Regions from separate parts of the Paenibacillus spongiae genome, predicted to be linked through region 1. Evidence: riboswitches for the same ligand, from Rfam matches in the RefSeq annotation. Region 1 holds a riboswitch; each other region holds the start of a gene.
What was found. Region 1 has a riboswitch for ZMP and ZTP ahead of rpiB (ribose 5-phosphate isomerase B). Riboswitches for the same ligand answer to the same signal wherever they lie in the genome.

Region 1 (7,294 bases):
CCAAGACAAAACAAGTCACCGGATCAAACGCGGAACGGGAGATCGTCTTCACGCTCGGTTCCAAGGTAGCGACCGTTAACGGCAAAGCCGAGACGATGCTCCTTGCTCCGGTCATCAAGAATGATACGACCTATATCCCGCTCCGGTTCGTCGGCACGGCGAGCGGTGGGGCCGTAGAGCTGTATAGAGGCGGCTTGAACGTCGTATGGATGCTTTCGGCCATCCAGAATGAGTTATACCAAGCGGTTGTGGCTCAGAACACGGCACAGGTCGAGAAGCTGCTCGCGCGCGGAGCGGATCCGGAAGTGCTCGTTGGGCCGCTGGGCCCAGCGATCTTCGCATTCGTCGACGACTCGGTGGACATCGCCCAATTGTTTATCAAGCATGGCATGGATATTAATGCGAAAAGCGCCGACTATTCCGGCTATACGCTGCTGCATAATGCGGCTGCCAATGGCCGGGTCGAGGTCGTCAAGTTTCTTCTGACCGCCGGCGCCGATCATACGATCAAGTCGGGGACCGATAGCACGGCGCTTGAATTGGCGGAGTTTTGGCGGGAGCAGCTGCGATACGGCTATATGGACAACCTCCCTGCCAAGAGACCGACCATCAGCGACTATGACACCATTATTGCACTGCTGAAGGAGTATATGGGCCAAAAATAGACGTTCAATACATCGATCTGCGCCAGCCGCCCAGGCTGGCTTTTTCATGGTTGAAGTCCTGCTTGCGAGGCTGACCCGCATCGCAACCCGAAGAAAATCTATCAACCTTTCATCACAATGCTAGGTTTAATTGCGAGATCGGCCGGACATACTAGGGTTATAGACGTTCCGGAACGCAAGCCGAGCGCACCGACGGGTGCCAGTAGAGGAGCTTGTGTATATATGATCCGCACTTATTCCCGTTTTCCTTACCGTCCAACGTACGGTTATCTCTTATTCGTCATTGCCATTCTTCTCATGAGCTGGGAAGGCCAACGAGCCGATGCATCGATTGCCGGCGGCGAAATTCCAGCCGAATCGATTCGTCTTCGCATTCTGGCCAATTCCGATTCGCCGGCCGATCAGGCGGTCAAGCGTTATGTGCGCGATGCCGTCATTGCCGAGATGGGCAGCTGGGTTAGCGGTCCGCAGTCGATCGAGCAAGCCCGGGCGACGATTCGTTCCCGCATGGGAGAGATTGAGCAGGTTGTGACTGATGAGCTGCGTGCACGCGGTTTTACATACAGCTTCAAAGCAGAGCTGGGCATCGTCCCTTTTCCAACCAAAATGTACGGTAACACGGTGTATCCGGCCGGTAACTACGAAGCGCTTCGCATTACGCTGGGCAGCGGCCAGGGTCAGAACTGGTGGTGCGTCTTGTTTCCGCCGCTCTGCTTCGTGGATGCGGTGAGCGGCGAGGCTTCCGTTGCAGCTGCCGTAACGACATCGGCAGACGCCGGCCAGGGGGCGGAGAGCGTTTCTAAGGCCAACGAACCGACACAGGATGCTGCAAACGCAAACGCCGACCCGGAAGTGAAATTTTTTCTGTGGGAGATCATCCAATCGATCCTCGAATTTTTTAAAAACCTGTTTAGCTGATTGGAACACAAGCTGCCATATAGGCCGAATGCGAATACGATCCATGTACGAATAAAAGCAAAGGCTCACCCGTGGAAGGGCGAGCCTTTGCTTTATGGTGAAAAATATGACCAATTCCGCTATTCTTCAAATCGTCCTTGCTGCTCATAAGTGAGGGCCTCCATAACGATAGATGTCATAACTATCCAAATAACGGGAATTAATATACAACCGCTGCTTATTCAAGTCAAAAGGTGACTGAAAAACGAGCTGTGGTATAATAAATACCAGCAACTGACTATGAGATAATAAGGATTGAACTGGGTAATGGTTAATACTCGCATTTGGCATGCAAACACAAAGGAATGGGAACGCGAGGCGCTTAATGAAGCCGCCGCGGTGTTAAGGGATGGCGGGACGGTTGCCTTTCCGACCGAGACGGTTTACGGGCTTGGCGCCGATGCCCGCGATGATGCGGCGGTGGCGCGTATCTTCGAGGCGAAGGGGCGGCCGTCCGACAACCCGCTCATCGTTCACATCGCGAATTTGGAGCAGCTGGACGAGCTGGTACTCCCTTATGGCGAAGCGGCGCAGCGGCTGATGGCGCGATTCTGGCCCGGTCCCCTTACGATCGTGCTTCCCGTGAAGCCTGGTGCCGTATCTCAGCGCGTTACGGCCGGTCTTGATACGCTTGCGGTGCGGATGCCCGACCATCCTGTCGCGCTGCAGCTTATCGAGTCATCCGGCTGCCCGATCGCAGGGCCCAGCGCGAACCGGTCCGGCCGGCCGAGCCCGACGCGGGCGGAGCACGTCAAGGACGATCTCGATGGCCGCATCGACGGGATTGTCGATGGCGGCCCCGCAGGCGTCGGACTTGAATCGACGGTGGTCGAGATCGATGGCGATGCCGTGCGCATTCTGCGCCCAGGCGGCATAACGGCTGGAGCATTGCGTGAAATAACAGGCCGTGTAATCCATGATGTTGAGGCTGTTCCGGACGAAGCAACCGGTGCTGCTGTCCGCGCCGGGACGATTGAAGCTCCGCGCTCACCCGGTATGAAATACACGCACTATGCACCGAAAGGGCTCATGCAGCTCGTCATCGGAGATGCAGGCGATGTGACGGCCTACATTAAGGAACAAGCCGCAGCAGCAAGGTCGCGCGGCGAACGGGCCGGTATACTTGCTTTTGCCGAGCACGGGGCCTGTTATGAAGGCGATGATACCGTTATCGTGGGCAGTCTATCTCAGCTGGAGACGGCTGCACAAGGCTTGTACGCCGCGTTAAGGACCTTCGATGAACGCGGCGCGCAATATATATGGGCGGAAGGCTGTCCGCAAGAAGGGATTGGACATGCCCTGATGAACCGGCTCGTCAAAGCCGCCGGACACCGGATCGTCCGCGTCTAGCGCTTGTGTCTTAAGCATCCCCCGTCATCTTTCCATCCTTGTCCGCATATGCTTGGATGAGAATGGGACAGGGGGTATGTCAATGATTGAAGCGAGCTTGCAGGCCGGTCAACTGCTCACGCTCCTCATCATCGCGGTCGCGCTCGGCATGGATGCGTTTTCGCTGGGCATCGGGATCGGGCTGAGGGGGATTGCGGTTTTTGACATTTTAAAAATGAGCGCCCTAATTGCGCTATTTCATATTTTGATGCCGCTAATGGGCATGTTCACGGGGCAATATGTGAGCACGCTGCTCGGCGGCGTGGCGACAACGGTTGCAGGCGGTCTGCTGCTTCTGCTTGGGGCTCATATGATATACAGCTCGCTGCGCGGAGATGCCGTGCAATCGATCAATCATCGCACAATATGGGGAATGCTGCTGTTTGCTCTCAGCGTCAGCATCGATTCCTTCTCGGTCGGCATTTCGCTTGGCATGTTTGCGGCGGATGTTGCCATAACGGTGCTGCTGTTCGGCTTTTTCGGCGGAGTGATGTCCATTCTGGGCCTGCTCCTCGGCCGCCGGGTGGGCACGAGCCTCGGCGAATACGGCGAGGCATGCGGCGGCGTCATTTTGTTTACGTTCGGCATTTTGTTTATACTTTAATTAATCTGGAGCTCACCAATGGCGGGAGCGCCTATATGTTATAGAAGGAGCGGATGCCGCTATGACTGACGTGAAACGAATCTTGTTCGTCTGTACCGGCAACACGTGCCGTTCGCCAATGGCCGAAGCCATGCTGATCGCGCACTCGCGCAGCGCCGGCCTGGAGCTGGAGGTCCGGTCTGCCGGAGTCTCGACCGTAGACGGGCTGCCGGTATCCGAGAATGCCAAGGCTGCGCTGCGGCGGCGGAATATTCATCATCCCGAAGGCTCAAGCGCCCTCGATGGAGGAATGGTCGGCTGGGCCGATCTGGTGCTCACGATGACGACAAGCCACAAGAAGCATGTATTGCAGCGTTTTCCCGATGCGGTGGACAAGACCTATACGCTGAAAGAATACGTGCACCGGGACGAGTCGGTTCTGTCCGATATAGCCGAGCTGGAAACGTTATATACGGAATGGCATATGAAGCAAGCGCTTGGCCAGCAGCTTTCGAACGAGGAGAGAGACCGTCTGATCGAGCTGGAGCAGCGAATCCCGGGCTTCGATATCGCGGATCCCTTCGGAGGCTCCATTAGTCTCTATGAGAGCTGCGCCGATGAGATTGAACAGGCGCTGCATAAGCTTTTAAACAAGATGGATGATTATGGAAAGTGACATTGCCGATTGATTTTCATGCCGCGATCCGGTATGATAGTGACAACTAAGACAGTTTCCGATGTGACTGGCGACGAAAGTGGATCAAACCACGGTGGAGCATCGGATCATACGGCCGGTCGCCTGGGCAAAGAGCAGCGTGCGTTAAGCGCGTCATGCTCTTTTTTCGTCTTTTTGGGATAATGGGGTATAATGGAACCATCGTGATTCGACATTATCCGTCCTACAGGCGGACCTTTCGGGAGGATTAACTTCGATGAAAATCGCTATTGGCGCCGATCACGCCGGCTACCGGCTGAAAGACGAAATCGTACCTTTTCTCAAATCGCTTGGACATGAAATTGAAGATGTGGGCTGCAATTGCGAGCAATCCGTCGATTACCCGGACTATGCGCTACCGGTATGCGACCTCGTAACGCAAGGGAAGGCAGACCGCGGCATTCTTATATGCGGCACAGGCATCGGCATGTCGATCGCGGCGAACAAAGTACAAGGAATCCGTTGTGCGCTCGTGCACGATATGTTCTCCGCGCAAGCGACGCGCGAGCATAACGACACGAACGTGCTGGCTATGGGCGAACGGGTCATCGGCCCCGGACTTGCGCAGGAAATCGTGCGGATCTGGATCGATACGCCGTTCTCGGGCGGCGAGCGTCATATCGGTCGCATTAACAAGGTGATGCGGATCGAATCGGCCGGCCCGGTACATCCTTAAGGGGGCTGTAATGGACGATCAACAGTTATTCCAGGGGATATCGCGCGATGTGGAACAAGCCGTACGCGAGCTTGCGTCCTCAGCCAAGCTGCGTTCCGGGCAGCTCCTCATCGTCGGCGTAAGCACGAGCGAGGTGCTTGGCAAGCGAATCGGCACATCGGGGACGCTGCAGACCGCTGAAGCCATATTTGCGGGGATCGACAAGGTGCGCCGCGAAATCGGCTTCTATCCGGTGTTCCAGTGCTGCGAGCATTTGAACCGTGCGCTCGTCGTGGAGCAAGAAGCGGCGGAACGGTACGGGCTGGAGCTGGTATCGGCCATTCCGGCGCCGAGAGCAGGCGGCTCGATGGCGGCATATGCATACCGGCATCTGCCGGATGCTTGCTTGGCGGAGACGGTGCAGGCCCATGCGGGCATCGACATCGGCGACACCTTCATCGGCATGCATTTGCGCCGCGTCGCGGTACCGCTTCGTCCGTCGAAGAAATCGATCGGCGAAGCGCATCTGACGATGGCGTACACCCGGCCGAAGCTTATCGGCGGCGAACGGGCGGTCTATACCTTGGGGGCAGCCGGTATTGCCGGAACATCCGCCATCGATAAGGACGGCCCAGTACCGGGCAGTCCGGAAGCGCCCGGCGGAACCTGCGATTAACGAGCAGCATTTAGATTCGATTCAAGGAAACTACGCCAGTCCAGGCAGCGGCAGCGCAGCCGAACCGGCGTTCGTCATAATGGATAATACTAAGGAGGATATTGAACAATGGAAAATTTGCGTAAACAAGACCCCGAATTGATGAATGCACTGAACCTCGAGCTGCAGCGTCAGCGCGACAATATTGAGCTGATCGCTTCCGAGAACATCGTTTCCGAAGCCGTGCTGGAAGCTATGGGCACCGTGCTGACGAATAAATATGCCGAAGGCTATCCGGGCAAGCGGTATTATGGCGGCTGCGAGCACGTCGATATCGCGGAAGATATTGCCCGCAACCGCGCCAAAGAGCTGTTCGGAGCAGAGCATGCCAACGTGCAGCCGCATTCCGGCGCGCAAGCCAATATGGCCGTTTATCTGGCGGCGCTCAAGCCCGGCGACACCGTATTGGGCATGAACCTTGCGCATGGCGGCCATTTGACCCACGGCAGCCCTGTTAACGCATCGGGTATTCTCTATAACTTCGTAGCTTATGGCGTTGACGAGAACACGTTCACGATCAATTACGATGAAGTGCGCAAAGCGGCGTTCAAGCACCGTCCCCGCATGATCGTAGCCGGCGCTTCCGCTTACCCGCGCATTATCGATTTTGAGAAGCTGGGTCAGATTGCCAATGAAGTAGGCGCATTGTTCTTCGTCGACATGGCACATATCGCAGGTCTGGTCGCTGCGGGTCTTCATCCGAATCCGGTGCCGCATGCCCATTTCGTTACGACGACCACGCACAAGACGCTTCGCGGACCGCGCGGCGGCATGATTCTATGCCGCAAAGCTTGGGCGCAAGCGATCGACAAGGCCGTATTCCCGGGCTCCCAAGGCGGTCCGTTGATGCACGTAATCGCAGCCAAAGCCGTGTCGTTCGGCGAGGCGCTTCAGCCATCGTTCAAAACGTATGCCCAGAATGTGATCGACAATGCGAAGGTGTTGTCCGAATCCTTGATCGAGCATGGCCTCAACCTCGTATCCGGAGGTACGGATAACCATCTGATGCTGATCGACCTGCGGAACCTGAACATTACGGGCAAGGATGCCGAGCATGTGCTGGACAGCGTCCAAATCACGGCGAACAAGAATGCCATTCCGTTCGATCCTACGAGTCCGTTTATTACGAGCGGTATCCGGATCGGTACTCCTGCTGCTACGTCCCGCGGGATGGGCACGGATGCCATGAAGACGATTGCCGAGGTTATTGCCATGACGCTTAAGAATCCGAACGACGAAGCCATCTTGGCCAAAGCGCGCGGTATGGTTCAGGATTTGACGGCTCAATATCCGCTTTACCCAACGATGAAATACTAATTCGTTCAAGCTCCTGCTTCAGTGGGTAGATGAACGCTTCAGCGGCCTCAGACACATCCTCTTCAGGATGAATCTGAGGCCTTTTTCATGTTATCCACAATAATGTCGATAGTTGTGCATAGTTTGTGGATAATCCGGTGGATAAACGAAGCTGCTATAGGCGACTGCACGCACTATGTTTAAAAGATCGTTAAAAATTGCATGGAGCGGCAGATGCTCACAGCTTCTTCATGGTATGCTGGAGGCAGACTACGATAAGCGGGTGATCAATATGGAAGCTCTAGTCATTATAGGTGTC
Region 2 (7,294 bases), 640 kb from region 1:
AATAGAGAGAGAAGCAAAGCCGGTCATCCTGCGAGATGGCCGGCTTTGGTTTGTTTGCTGCGCGCCTTCTGCTAATGGGAGCTGCGGACTGTTAGCTGGGCTCGCGCTGTAAGGATGGAAAACGGCGTTACAGCCATCGCGCGATGGGAGACTGTATCTCTGTCAAGAAAGTGGACACAGTTTTTAAGCGATCTGGAGTTGCTCATAGTATCTTTTCTCGAACTGATGCGGGGTCAGGTAGTGAATGGACGAATGGATCCGGATACGGTTGTACTCGAGTTCAATGTACTCGTAAATCGCATCGTATGCTTGCTTGCGGGTCTTGAAGGTGGTTTGGTAGATGAGTTCTTTCTTAAGGACACTGTGAAAGGCCTCGATGCAGGCGTTATCGTAACAATTTCCTTTTCGACTCATGCTTCCAATCATCTCATTCGCCGCCAGTCGCTCGCAGTATTCCGTCGAGGCATACTGTGAACCTCGGTCCGAGTGGTGGATTAACCCTTTCGGCGGCTTTCGATGTAAGACAGCCTTGTCAAAGGCGTCTAGCACCAGCTCCTTGGTCATGCGTTCGCCAAGCGACCAGCCCACGATCTTGCGAGAGTAAAGATCCATAATACTCGCTAGATATACCCAGCCTTGCCGCGTGGCAATGTAGGTGATGTCGGCTACCCAAACTCGATTGGGTGCATCCGGTTTGAACGCACGATTCAGCACGTTTTCAAACACGGCCATGTTGTGCTTCGAGTTCGTTGTTGCTTTTTGCTTCTTCACTGTAATCGAGCGAAGTCCCATGTCCTTCATGTAACGACTCACCGTTTTGGTGGAGACTGTCCAGCCTTCTTCGCGCAGCTTTTCAGCGATCTTATCGCTCCCATAACGTTGCTTGAAGCCATCGAAGTGGTGCCTGATGCGTTTCTTCAGCTTCTGACGGCGTTTCTCCTGCTCGCTTGGTTTTCGCTTGACCCACTTGTAATAACCGCTTCGGGATACATTCATGACACTGCACATCTTCTCAACACGAAACTGGAAGCGGTGTTTATGAATAAATGAGTAAATCAGTCTCGGTTTTTCGTGAAGAAGTGCATCGCCTTTTTTAGGATTTCATTCTCTTCTTGCAACTCGCGATTCATTTGTTCAAGTTTATTCAAACGCTCGTAGTCGACGAATAACTGGGACTTCTCCCCAGTATCGGCAAACCTCTTTCTCCAGGCGCGGATGGTACTTACCGGGATATCCAGCTCCTTTGAAACTTCAGACGGGGATTTCCCTGTTTCTTGCATGTGCTTTACGGTTTGACGTTTGAACTCATCATCAAAATGTTGGCGAATATCTCCCATGACACACCTCGACCCTTATTGTTAGTTTTATTGTAACAGGTCGCTACTACGGTGTGTCCACTTTCTAGTCTAGCTGCAGACGGTGGTCTGTAAGTCCGTTTTAGGGACTTACAGAAGCAAAAGTCGAGGGGAGGGGATCGAGGGGCGCGCTGTAAGGATGAAAAACGGCGTTACAGACATCGCGTGAAGGGAGACGGTGGTCTGTAAGTCCGTTCTAGGGACTTACAGAAGCGAAGGGCGTGGGGGTGGGAGTTAGGCGCGCGCTGTAATGGGGAATAGGCTCCTCTATGCTTTCGGATTTGAGTAGACCCGCACATTCTTGGCAGTGCCAACGGTCACAAAAGAATTCATCGTAATTCGACCTCCTCGATTTGGTTATGGCGAAGGCGAGAGATCATGCTTGCCATCGAGTATGGCTGATCACATCCAACGATAACATACGGGCCATCCGTTATTATAAAAAAGAGGCTTCGACATCAAGGCCATCCACCGGCACGCCATTCCGGAAGCAAGAAAGATTAAACCATCGATCCCTGATCGGACTGGAAGGTATACCTGTTCAACATGAGATCGGGTTTGAATATTTACTTGTAAATAATGGATCTTGCGAGTAATATACGAGTTAAGAGTGAGCTGTGTGTGACTGGCGGAGCATGGGGAACCATGAGGGAGCACATGGAATAGCGGCCGTACGCCTGGGCAAAGTATTCGGATTAGATCCGGATGCTTTTTTTCGTTTATATAGAAACAGGGAGGAGCTATTGTGGTGGAATCAATTCATCTGCGCCATGGAATGAACCCGCATCAGTTGAACGCAACATTATTTGCCGTAGGGAAGTTACCGATCCGGATCTTGAACGGCCAGGCGAGCTATATCAATCTATTGGATGCCTTGAATGCCTTCCAGCTGGCTTCGGAATTAAGAAGATGCATCGGCCAGCCGGCTGCGGCTTCGTTCAAGCATGTTAGTCCTGCCGGCGCAGCCGTCTATTCGCCGCTCGGGGACGCTCTACTTCAAGCCTATTTCGTCCAAGGGCTGGAGCTCTCTCCATTGGCCGTAGCATATGCTAGGGCAAGAGGGGCGGACCGGATGTCTTCATTCGGAGACTGTGCAGCTTTCAGCGATCGGGTCGATATAAGCGTCGCGAATTTGCTGAAGAAAGAGGTGTCGGATGTTATCGTTGCACCTGGCTATGACGCGGATGCGTTGAGCCTGCTCAAAGAGAAAAAGAGCGGCGGCTACCTCATTATCGAGATCGATCCCGACTATATCCCGGATCCGATTGAGCGGCGAACCGTATTCGGCATTACATTCGAGCAGGAAAGAAACAAGGCAGCGATTTCGGAAGAGCATCTGCAGCATATTGTCACGGTTCAGGACCGGATTCCTGCAGCATCCAAGAGAGATCTTCTGATCGCCATGATTACCTTGAAATACACGCAATCCAATTCCGTGTGCTTTGCGCTTGACGGTCAGACCATCGGCATCGGTGCCGGTCAGCAATCCCGGATCCATTGTACGCGGCTGGCTGCGGATAAAGCGGATAACTGGCGGTTAAGACAGCATCCTGCCGTGCAACAGATGCGTTTCCGTACAGGTCTGACGCGTGCGGAGATCAATAATGCGATTGACGGCTGGATCAACGACCATTTTACATCCAATGAGGAGCAGCAGTGGAGACGGCACTTTCATATCGTGCCTGATCGACTTGCAGAGGCAGAGAAACAGCAATGGCTAGCGGGTTTAAAAGGCGTATCCTATGCTTCCGATGCGTTCCTCCCGTTCCGCGACAATATTGACCGGGCGGCTCAAAGCGGCGTTAAATACGCCGTTCAAACCGGCAGCTCGACCCGCGACGCTGAAGTTATCGAAGCGGCCAATGAATACGGAATGGTAATGGCTTATTCCGGTATCCGTTTGTTCCATCATTAACTGATCGGAGGTACGAGCGCTATGGAGGTTATGTACAAGAATTATGTGATCAGCGACGACAAGACAAGGATCAACGTTCAGACCGTGATCGATTATTTGACCAGAAGCTATTGGGCTCATAATAGACCGATAGAGAAAATTAAGAAATCGATTGCGAATTCGGCGTGCTACGGCGTGTATGATGGAGAGCAGATGATCGGTTTTGCGCGAATCATTACGGATGGCGCCACGATGTACTATTTATGCGATGTGTTTATTTTGGAGGCGTACCGAAAACAAGGGATTTCGAAGAAGCTCGTCGAGACGATTACGAACGCTCCTGAGTTCGAGTGGATGACAGGATTACTCGGGACGAAAGATGCTCATGGACTTTATGAACAGTTCGGATATCATAAAGAGGGAGAGCGCATGATGAGAAGAATCCCGCAAGCGATCAAGAAGTAGACGGAGGTCACAGACGACTCTCGTCTTCAGTTCCACTTAGGAGTGTTGGGTTTGGGTGAGTATCTATTTGTATGGTTAGTGGGATTGGCGGCCGGGGCGGTCAGCGGCGTTATTGGAACAGGCTCGTCCATTATGCTGCTGCCCGTTCTCGTCTTTACATTCGGACCCAAGCAAGCCGTGCCCATTATGGCTATCGCTGCGGTTATGGCGAACATCTCCAGAATGATCGCCTGGTGGCGCGAGGTCGACTGGCGGGCTTTCGCCGCTTATTCGCTTACGGGCGTGCCTGCCGCAGCCATCGGGGCCCGAACGTTGTGGATCTTGCCGACGCATATGGTCGATATCGGCCTAGGCATTTTTTTCCTGGCTATGATTCCTGTACGGCATTGGCTTGATGCACAGCGAATACGCATTCGCTTATGGCAGCTGTCCGCCGCCGGTGCCATGATCGGCTTCTTGACCGGCGTCGTGCTCTCAACCGGCCCTCTCAGCGTGCCGGCGTTCACTTCCTACGGATTAATGAAAGGCGCCTTTCTTGCCACGGAAGCCGCCAGCTCGCTTGCCATCTATGCAAGCAAGGTTGTGACCTTCCATGAGCTAGGCGGTCTTCCGATTACTGTGATGACTCAAGGCATTATCGTAGGCGTCTCGCTCATGCTCGGAACATTCGTCGCCAAACGGATTGTGCAGCGTATGAGCGTGATCTCCTTCCGGTATGTGCTCGATGTGCTCCTTCTGGGATCCGGGGTTTCAATGTTGTGGACGGCGCTTCACCAGCTTCTTAGCGGCTGATCCAAAGAGGCAAAAGGAATGAATTTTAATCCGCATGGCGAAGCCGAGCATTTTCTTATATGAGCTCGTATCACTTCTCTCACTAGATGAAAGGAAGAGCTGGCATTTGGGGACTGAGTATGGAGGAGGGCTTCAATGATTCGTTTAGCTGCGGCAGATGACGCGCACTTGGTACATCACTGTATGATCAGGGCTTTCGAGGAATATAGGTATGCCGACATTCCTTCAAGCGCGCTTGATGAAGCCGTTAACTCGATTGAAGAGTCGTTCAGGAGCGGTATGGAACAAGCCTTGGTGTATGTGGAGGATGGAATTCCGTGGGGATCGGTCAGGTTCAAGACAGATGCGGACTCGTTGTACTTCTTCCGGTTATCGGTATGCCCTGAGGCTAGAGGGAGAGGGATTGCAAAATCCATGCTGGCCTGGCTCGAAAATATGGCTCGCGAGCAGGAGAAGACAAAGCTGTGGTGCAGAGTCCGAATGTCGGTACCCCAGAATATTCTGCTGTACCAATCCATGGGTTATCAGGTACATAAGGAAGAGGTCGTTATAAACCCTAACGGCTTTCCCGTGAGAACAGTCCTGATGCAAAAAGAAATAAGCTAGAGACGGCTGCCTCGGGGCAGTCGTTTTTGCGTTCTTATGGCAGATTCCGATGCCGACAAAATATGTTGGCTTCAGCCGAAGGGTTTTTGCAGCTGCAAAGCCGAAAAAGGGCGTTACAGCGCTCGAATCGGTCGCGGTCGAAGAGGTTTTGCAGCCGTAATGCCGAAAAAGGGCGTTACAGCACCAGCATCTACTCGACCAACATATCTATTGACAATATATTACCAGTCACTATATTGTATTAATATTCAAATGAATGAATAAAAATGCAATACAGGGGGTAGTGAATGAAGCATCTCTTGACGCTAAAGGAACTGGATAAGCAAACCTTGACCGCCATCATTCAACAAGGCATCGAGATAAAGAACAAACCTGAACGATACTACCGCGCGTGCGAAAGAAAAGGGCTGCTGATGCTTTTTCAGAAAACGTCGACCCGAACGAATCTGTCCTTTCAATCCGGCATACAGCAAATGGGCGGCTATCCCGTCACGATGGACTGGAATTCAAGCAACTTTCGTATTTCGCCCATCAAATATGAAGCGCGTTACGCTTCAAGGAACTGCGATTTTATTATGGCGAGGTTGAAGAATCATTCGGATTTGCTGCAATTAGCCGAGCATTCCCGTGTTCCCGTAATAAACGGCTGCTGCGAGAAATATCATCCTTGTCAGGCATTGGCGGATTTCATGACGATCTACGAGGTGAAGGGGACCTTTCTCCGGTGTGACGCTGACGTATGTGGGAATCCACAATAATGTTGCCAACTCTTTGATAGCGGGCTGCATGACATTGGGTATTCATCTTCAGCTCGTGACGCCTATTATCAACGATGCTTCATGGGATGAAGAGCTGATGGAGACGGCCTATCGGAGCGGGTATGTCGAGAACGTGGGAAGCATTTCCGAAGCTCTTCCGGGGACGGACTTTATCTATACCGATACATGGGTGGATATGGAACACTACCAAACGGATCACTACGAGGATGAAAAGAATCGAAGAATCCAGCTGATGATGCCGTTCCAGATCAATAAGCAAAACCTGGGCAGCTTCACCCCCTACATCATGCATGATATGCCCATACATCCCGGATTTGAAATCGAAGAGGATCTGATCGAATCGGATCAATCGATTATATATCAGCAGGCTGAGAACAGGATGCATGTTCAGAAGAGTTTGCTGCTGTATTTGCTTGAGGACTAAGGGAAGAGATGGATACAGCTATACTTTCCCTAGACATCCTAACATGCAGGAGTTAGTATAAATGAACATTAATGGAAATGGAGTGATAGCGATGAATGCGAAACGAGCGGCAATGGCGGATATCCGTAAGAAATCCGAGGTGCGGAAGGGATAATCGACCTGCGTACACCTTCCGTGTCGTAAGAAAATTCAATACATGGAGGGAACTAGATGTTGGATACGAATGGGAACTACCGGGGCTATGTTGCCGAAACGTATGATATATGGTGGAATGGCGACACGTTCTTTGATACACAGTTCTATAAAAGGCTCATGGATGAAGTGCCGGGAATGGCTCTGGAGATCGGCTGCGGAACAGGACGATTGCTATTGCCTTATTTAAGTGAAGGGTATGAGGTTGAAGGCGTTGATTGCTCTGATGAAATGCTGGATTCTTGCCGGAAAAAGGCCGCAGAGAAGGATCTGTCTCCTGTCTTGTATCGACAATATATGCAGGAGCTCGATTTGCCCAAGAAATACTCAACGATCTTCATCCCCTTGGCATCTTTCATGCTTGTAGCCGACCGTAATGAAGCCATGCAGGCTCTAAGCAAGTTATACGCCCATCTTGAAGAGGGCGGGCAAGTGATCATTCCGTTGTTTATCCCCCAGAACGCAAACAAGAAGGAATGGACGGCCGCCCATTCGGGTAAGCGCCATGACGGTTCGGATATTCTGGTAAGCTCGACATCGTCGATCCATCTTCATGAACAAGTTCAGACCAAGATCGAACGATATGAAATTATACAAGGCCACAGTCTTGTGGAAACAAAGTTCTACACAATGAAGCTGCGATGGTATTACAAGTATGAATTCACGATGATGCTGGAAAAGTTCGGGTTCCACGATATTTCGATCTACGGCGGGTATGATGGTCAGCCCATGAATGACGACCAAACCTTCTTCATATTCAGAGCAAGAAAGCAGCATGGGTGAAGGC
Region 3 (7,294 bases), 2.7 Mb from region 1:
CCATCTCTCCGATGAAATCCCATTGCGAGCTTTCATATACAATACGGGGAGTAAACCCGGTAGAGATACATTCCTTAATGATTCGATTGTGTAGAGCAAATTCGGTATTGAACAAAATGAACCTCTCCTCAGCAAGCTCACCCAGCCCGATCATCTCCCGGGAAGCGAACGGGTGAGACGGATGAAGGATGACCTTCAGCCGGTCTTCCACAAGCGGGAACGAGTCGAAGATGTCCGGATCCGCCGGCCACAGTACAACTCCTACATCAAGCGTTCCTTCTGCGACGCTTTCCTCTACTTTGCGGGCGCCATCCTCCACCAAGGCGAGCGTTATTCCAGGGTAACGATCTTGGAATTTCTTAATAACCCCAGGGAAGAACCGGGAGCCGGCCATGGGCGGCAATCCGATGCGGATGCTCCCTTTCTTCAAATAAGTCAGATCGTCGATCTCGGCTTGCAGGTTGTCGAATAACTGCAGAATCGGTCCGGCATAGTTATGTATGGCCTTGCCGGCATCCGTCAGCTTGATCTGCTTCCCGCCACGGATAAACAGTTCAATGTTCAGCTCGTTCTCCAGGTTCTTGATCATCTTGCTAATGGTTGGCTGGGTAATATGCAGAGCGTCGGCAGCCTTAGTAAAGCTGTTATAGCGGACAATTTCAGTGATATATTGCAAGTGCCTGATTTCCATAGCAGGACGGGCTCCTTCCATAGATGAATGGAATGTAAATCATGATGTAAATTCATTTTACTCATGATTCGCAAGTCTGTATACTTTGGACATGGAAGGAGTAGAGCTATTGTGAATAAAATGCTCGTTACGATTGCTCAAGTCGCGCTGCTGATCGTTATTGCCCAGGCTTCGGACGCCTTGGTCCGCTGGCTGCATCTGCCGATACCCGGCAGCATTGCGGGAATCATATTGTTATTTCTGCTGCTTCAATTTCATATCATCCGGCTTGAATGGGTTGAGCGGGGTTCCAAATTTCTCGTGGCGGAGATGCTCTTATTCTTCATTCCGGCAACGGTCGGCATCATCAATTACAAGAGCCTTGTCATCGACAGCGGCCTATCGATTACCCTCACAATCATTGGCAGCACTTTCGCCGTCATGCTGTGCGCGGGACTGATCGGTCAATGGATAACCGGACGCAAAGAAAAGGCGGCTTCTTGATGGGAACGGCATTATTGTGGTTAATCGTGACGATTGTCATTTATATGGCTGCCAAGAAGTTATACCGCGCTTATCCGAAGGTATTTTTAACGCCGATTCTTGTGGCGCCAATAATGGTTATCGTTGTTATTCTGGTCTGCGGAGTATCATTCGATACGTATGACGAAGGCGCCGGTTGGCTGACCAAGATGATCGAGCCAGCAACGATTGCATTAGCGATCACGCTGTATAAACATGTCGATATCCTGAAGAAGAATGCTTACGCTATTCTAGCAAGCGTCAGCTTCGGCGCTGTCGCCGCGATCATAACCTCGGTCGGTTTTGCCCGCATGTTCGGGTTAAATGAAGAGATTATGGACAGTCTCGCCCCGCGCTCGGCCACGACGCCCATCGCGGTCACCATCTCCCAATTTAATGGCGGCGTGCCGACGATAACGGCAATAGCAACGCTTATAACAGGGCTTCTGGGCATGATATTGGGGCCTCTTATTGTAAAATGGTTCGGCATCCGCAGCTCAATTGCGCGTGGAGTGCTGTTCGGGACAAGTGCTCATTCGGCAGGCATCAGCAAAGCATTGGAGTATGACGCCGTAACCGGGTCGGTAGCCGGAATAGCGATGATGTTCACTGCTTTCGTTACGTTATGCGCTGCGCCTTGGCTGATTGCTTGGCTAGCGTAGTCATTCCTCTCCGCCTTTAGGCGGATTTTTTTGTTTCTGCAGCTTATTGATGCCATAAGCTAAGCAGGCCAAGCCAATCTAAAGCCGATGGAGGCAGCTAAACGATTATAGAACCGCTTAAATTGGAAAGATGAGTATGCAAACGCGAAGAAGCCGCACCGGGTTGGAGGGGCATTATTACTTGGCATAAGTGCCGAATCAGGCCGTAATTGAGTACGGAGCAAACAATGCGATACCGAATATCCGACACTGTGCGGAACCGGCACGTTATGAAGGGCACCTCCGGTACTCGCTGATTTCGCGGGTACCGGAACATTCCGGTGCTTCTCCCTTATCAGTCATGTAATACGATATTCAAATAATGATGTCGGATATTTCCCGAGTATCATGGTGTCTTTCACCTTATCAAATCCTTGTCTTATATAGAAATCGCATAGACGGGCTCTGTCGGAAGCGCAATCAAGCTTCAGATACTTTTTGCCGAGATGCTTGGCGTGTGATTTTGCCCAGCATACCATCTCTAGCGACACACCCAGTCCCGCATATTTTCTTCGGATACATAGTTTATGCAAGTACAACGACTCATGAACGGGATCATCCGGCCATACCCCCGGATCCTCCGCTTGGAGGATCATGACCGCTGCAGTCTCGTCGTTCTTGAATCCCATGTACATTTCATCGATGGGGTTATTGATCAACAGCGTATGGGCGGATATTTGAGCTTCACTCCACATCGGCATTCCGCTATCGGACAACCATACTGCGCCTTCCTTGAGAATGGCGGTGAAAGATTCCAATTCCTCGGATTGGATTCTCCGAATAGACAGGCTCATAGCTCACTTCCTTGCATTCATTAATCGGATGATACCGTGCCTTTTCTCAATCAATCTATTAAGCAGGATAAGTCTTTCTTGAACGTGACACGATGGTAGCCGGGCATGTAATAGTCCGGTTCTTCGTTGACTTCCTGGAACCCGATCCGCCGGTAGAAGGTTAACGTATCGCGATTGCCGATGTGACCCAGCGTATAAAGAATAACCTCGGTGCCCCCTAATGTTACGATTTGGCCGCAGAGGGCGTTAATAATCGAAATGCCGATTCCTTGGCGCTGCCGATTCTTCTTCACGACGATGCCGACAAGCTCGAATTGGTTCGTAAGATCATGATGGATATATCCGCCATGACCCAGGATAGTATCGGCATGGGCAACATAGTAACCGCTTCGCGTTGTATCCAGGTTGCCAAGCATTCACGCCAACGTATCGGATATTGATCAATAATGAAGGAGGGGAACTGGAGAGGGTGCTCAGCCATCATTTGCACCACTTGACAGGTATCGCCGACCTCAAGCGGTCGAATGTTAATCATGCCAATTCGCCTCATGATAATATTCGTATTCCATAGTGCGGGCAGCTTCTAAAGCGCGTTCTTCACCCAGCAATTTGCCCACCACATATAAGGACATATCGATACCTGCCGATACGCCTGCAGAAAGTATGATTTTTCCATTATCCACATAACGTACATCAGTGACAATCGTAGCCGAATCGGGTGCCGCCTTCTCCAGCTCACCGATGGCTGAACGGTTCGTCGTAATTTGAAGTCCTTCTAACAGGTTCGCTTTTGCTAAGAGCAAAGCGCCTGTGCATACCGATAAGACCAGCTCCGCTTGCTCCGCAACCATGCGAATCCAGTTGAGAAGGGTCTCGTTGTCCATCTCTCTCCTCGAACCGAATCCGCCCGGGACGATTAACAGGTCCGGGGTGGGGCAGTCAAGGATCGTATAGCTGGGATTGATACTCAAACTGCCTACGGCTAGAACCGGTTCATGACGTTCCGCCACCGTAAATACATTGAAGTCGCTGCCGCGGTCGCTGCCGCGGTCGCTGCCGCGGTCGCTGCCGCAAAGAAAGACTTCGAACGGTCCTGTGAAATCCAATGGTTCAACCTGATCGTAAATCAAAATCGCAACATTCCTCGTCTGCCGTAGATGTTCCATAAGGCGCATCCCCCTTAAATAAAATAAAAAGCATTCAGTCGGATGACCGAATACTTTGCCCAGGCGAACGGCTGTATGAAGGTATGCGCTCCCTCGTGGTTCTCCACGTTTTCGCCAGTAACACATCCCGTAAAGATATAATTCATATATATCAGAATTGTTAGAAAATTACAATGTCGAAATATTGTTTCTTATAAAAACGGACAAGAAAGTCGAGTATTAGCCTCGTAAGCAAGAAGGTGCCAAAGTGTACAAAATTAGCTGTTCAAACAGATGATTACGCAGATTAACGAGAGCTCCAGGGAATTTTCTTCACAGGGAACATGCGAATCATTCATTTCCTTCAACCATTATCCGAATCGTACCACTCATAAAAAATGGAGTTCTTCTGCGGCAGAGAAGAAGCTCCATGTTCGAATGTTGTTCATGATCATTGCGGGGCGCAACGGATGAAGCAGTATGTTGGATCGCTGCAACCGACTGTTAACGGCCACCAAGTCCGTTATTTTAGATTATGGATGGTTTTTGCTAGAGCTACGGACATGGTAGCCGCTATTTGATGGTAATCGGCCTCGAATTCCTCTATTTTCGGCAAATAGAGAATCAGATGTCCGCAATGATCATATATGGAGCCGAATTCAGCAAATAAAGGATCCCATGTCCGTAACCAATGTACAACCAGTCCGTAACACCATAACCAGCGGTCTCCTGCAGGCGCAGTAACTTTCGTCAAATCCACGGATTCGCAATCGTACACTTATCTGTACAACGGGCCAATATTGCAAGCCGGACCGCTGCGGAGAAGAAGCCGGATTTCCAGGATCTCATCGATGCGATTCACTCACATGAGCTTCACACGCATGCGCCATACTGAACTAAATGCCTTCACCGTTATCGTAATTGAACTGCCATTCGATGCCGAACTTGTCTTTGAGGCTTCCGTAGCACTTGCTCCAGAAGGTTTCTTGAAGCTCCATGCCTACCGTGCCGCCTTCTTTGAGCTTGTGGAAGAATGATTTGAGTTCATCCAGGTTGGTATGGACAATCGCGAGGCTGATGTTATTCCCTGCAACAAATGGCATGCCGGGAAAGACATCGCTAAACATCACATTGCTTCCGAGGATATCAAGACGCGCATGCATAATTAAGTTCTTGGCTTCCTCTGGAAGCGGATATTCCGGGTTAGGGGGCGCTTCGCCGAATGTCGTCATCATCCGTACATCAGTTCCAAATACTTGTGCGTAATACTCGACAGCTTCCCGGCAGTTACCGTTAAAATTAAGATAAACATCGATCGACATGATCTTCAACTCCTCTAATGTGAATGTGGAACTATTCCCTATTGTACCATTTGTCCATCTGCAATCATAATCGCTTAATTGAAGAGACAAATGAATTACAAATCGGACAACTGATTGTTGCAAGCTGTTTATTATCGGCTATCGTTATTACTTATGTATAGGCTATCGGCTGTGACGATCGCTGAATAAACCACTAAATCAATAGGAGCGTACAAGCATGCCGCTGACTTTTGCTCATCCAGCAGCAGTTTTCCTTAAAGAGTTATGGAATATTAATTGTCAGGATTATAGATTCTTCTTTGGTAAGCTTATTCATGGTTTCCTTATATGTTAAATACCGATGGGATTGACAAGGTTGAGGGGAGCCGAGAAGGGGAAAGTAAAGAAGCAGAGGAATAGCCTCTGCTTTGGGAATGCTTCCAAGCAAGCACGCTGTACGTTCGTGCGTTCAATCTTTATCCATGAACCAGAGATGGTCATTACAATCGACCTCACCGTTATAATTAATCAGAATTTCTTCGCCCGCACGAATATCCGTGTAAGCATAGAAGTCGAAGGTATGATTGTCAAAGTTAATCTCATACGTGGCATTAGGCGTATACGAATGATTAAACAAGCTGCCATAACCTAAGAGGACGGCAGTGTGGTTCTTCCCATATTCGTACACATAATCGGCAAGGATGGTCTTCTCAATAAATTCATGTTCTTCATTGGGATAAGGGATGACAGGAGCTTCGTGGATGAGTTCGCCCTTGGCGATATCGCGCGTTGCGAATACGCCTCTATTAAACTCCCCGTTGCTAAGGGGCGAGATCTTTATTTCAATCATCATGGTCACCTTCGTGTTCTATAGATTATGGCGTTCACTGAGAAACGGATTGCCTGAGGGATTAGTTTAACTCACTCTCGGTCATACAGCAAGCTTCTAGGCGGATTCGCATGTTTCTTGTTGTAACGGATCCAGCAATATCTCGCATAAGCGGCCGGGAATAATGTTCCCGGCTTTTTTGCATGTTCAGCAGCACCGGTTTGAGGCTATAATTGACGCAGACAAACAAAGTGGAAAAATAGTCCATTTCGAGGTGAATAGAATGATGTTATCTATTCGAAGGCTGCTGGCATATTGGATTGATTTTGTTCTATTGGCTGCAGTCCTAATCGGATTCCAGATGCTGCTCTATAACATGACCGGCGGCTTCCCTTTCGATTATTTTAGTAAAGGCTACCAGATCGAGCTGTGGGTGCTCGGGACGATGTCATTGCCGGTATGGCTGTATTTTGTGCTGTGTGAGCGGCTGCGTCAGACGACAATCGGTAAACGTATATGCATGCTAAGCGTATCGGACCGGGAAGGAGCGAATATTAACTGGAGACAGTCGTTGACCCGAACCGCCGTAAAGCTGCTTCCTTGGGAGCTGACGCATATGCTCATCTTAATCCCCGATCCGTGGTGGTCAATAGAAGAGCCTGCCAATCCTTATCTGATCTTGATTCCAAATGCGGTGATGCTGCTCTATATGATTGTGCTCTTCATCAATAAAGGCGTCATCGGCGTTCATGACTTGCTGGCGCAGACCAAAGTCAATGACGTGAAAGCCCGTTGACATTGTGCCTTGGCACAGTGCCAAAACTGATATAAATGAGCATTGACATTGTACCTTGGTACAGTGCCAAAGCTAATATAAGTGAGCATTGACATTGTACCCTGGTACAGGGTTTATACTTGCATCCGAGGAGGTAGCCATGGAAGGATTAACCGTAAGCCAAGTTGCCCGCGCGGCCAAAGTGCGTATTGAAACGGTAAGATACTATGAACGGCGGGGGCTAATCGCGATGCCTCCCCGTACCGGGACCGGTTACCGCATGTTCGCTTCCGGCACTGTCGATGATATCCGTTTTATTAAGCGGGCGCAGCAGATCGGGTTCACCCTGGAAGAAATCAAATCGATTATCGCCCTGTACAAGAAAGAGGAGTTCTTGCCAACCGAAGACATGTATCAATTCGCGGCAGGTAAGATTCAACAAATCGATGAGCAAATCAAAAAGCTGCAGCAATTCAAATCGTTGATGGAAATCATCGCGAAACGTCCGGCAGCGACGCAGCCCGTATCCGCATCGCAATGTCCGGTTATTCAGCTAT

Region 2: it holds a riboswitch for ZMP and ZTP, as region 1 does, so the genes downstream of both, L1F29_RS29315 (phosphoribosylaminoimidazolecarboxamide formyltransferase) here and rpiB (ribose 5-phosphate isomerase B) in region 1, are expected to answer to the same signal.
Region 3: it holds a riboswitch for ZMP and ZTP, as region 1 does, so the genes downstream of both, L1F29_RS20175 (DJ-1/PfpI family protein) here and rpiB (ribose 5-phosphate isomerase B) in region 1, are expected to answer to the same signal.

What each region holds. Positions count from the first base shown of each region.
Region 1 is NZ_CP091430.1:7,147,942-7,155,235, reverse strand. It holds gene L1F29_RS32145 (stalk domain-containing protein) at 1-665, shown strand, start outside; gene spoIIR (stage II sporulation protein R) at 888-1,583, shown strand; gene L1F29_RS32135 (L-threonylcarbamoyladenylate synthase) at 1,890-2,972, shown strand; gene L1F29_RS32130 (manganese efflux pump MntP) at 3,055-3,615, shown strand; gene L1F29_RS32125 (low molecular weight protein arginine phosphatase) at 3,677-4,270, shown strand; ZMP/ZTP riboswitch at 4,324-4,406, shown strand; gene rpiB (ribose 5-phosphate isomerase B) at 4,527-4,985, shown strand; gene L1F29_RS32115 (TIGR01440 family protein) at 4,996-5,640, shown strand; gene glyA (serine hydroxymethyltransferase) at 5,749-6,996, shown strand; gene L1F29_RS32105 (UCP032817 domain-containing protein) at 7,172-7,294, shown strand, end outside.
Region 2 is NZ_CP091430.1:6,511,553-6,518,846, reverse strand. It holds partial or broken gene L1F29_RS29325 (IS3 family transposase) at 184-1,337, opposite strand; gene L1F29_RS34560 (N-acetyltransferase) at 1,715-1,951, shown strand; ZMP/ZTP riboswitch at 1,967-2,045, shown strand; gene L1F29_RS29315 (phosphoribosylaminoimidazolecarboxamide formyltransferase) at 2,101-3,270, shown strand; gene L1F29_RS29310 (GNAT family N-acetyltransferase) at 3,292-3,714, shown strand; gene L1F29_RS29305 (sulfite exporter TauE/SafE family protein) at 3,766-4,506, shown strand; gene L1F29_RS29300 (GNAT family N-acetyltransferase) at 4,642-5,112, shown strand; gene L1F29_RS29295 (ornithine carbamoyltransferase) at 5,400-5,870, shown strand; gene L1F29_RS29290 (Rossmann-fold NAD(P)-binding domain-containing protein) at 5,839-6,315, shown strand; gene L1F29_RS29285 (class I SAM-dependent methyltransferase) at 6,526-7,290, shown strand.
Region 3 is NZ_CP091430.1:4,449,558-4,456,851, reverse strand. It holds gene L1F29_RS20200 (LysR family transcriptional regulator) at 1-691, opposite strand, end outside; gene L1F29_RS20195 (CidA/LrgA family protein) at 812-1,174, shown strand; gene L1F29_RS20190 (LrgB family protein) at 1,174-1,854, shown strand; gene L1F29_RS20185 (GNAT family N-acetyltransferase) at 2,193-2,687, opposite strand; gene L1F29_RS20180 (GNAT family N-acetyltransferase) at 2,738-3,103, opposite strand; gene L1F29_RS20175 (DJ-1/PfpI family protein) at 3,215-3,853, opposite strand; ZMP/ZTP riboswitch at 3,904-3,985, opposite strand; gene L1F29_RS20170 (VOC family protein) at 4,729-5,154, opposite strand; gene L1F29_RS20165 (SET domain-containing protein) at 5,603-5,983, opposite strand; gene L1F29_RS20160 (RDD family protein) at 6,246-6,758, shown strand; gene L1F29_RS20155 (MerR family transcriptional regulator) at 6,898-7,294, shown strand, end outside.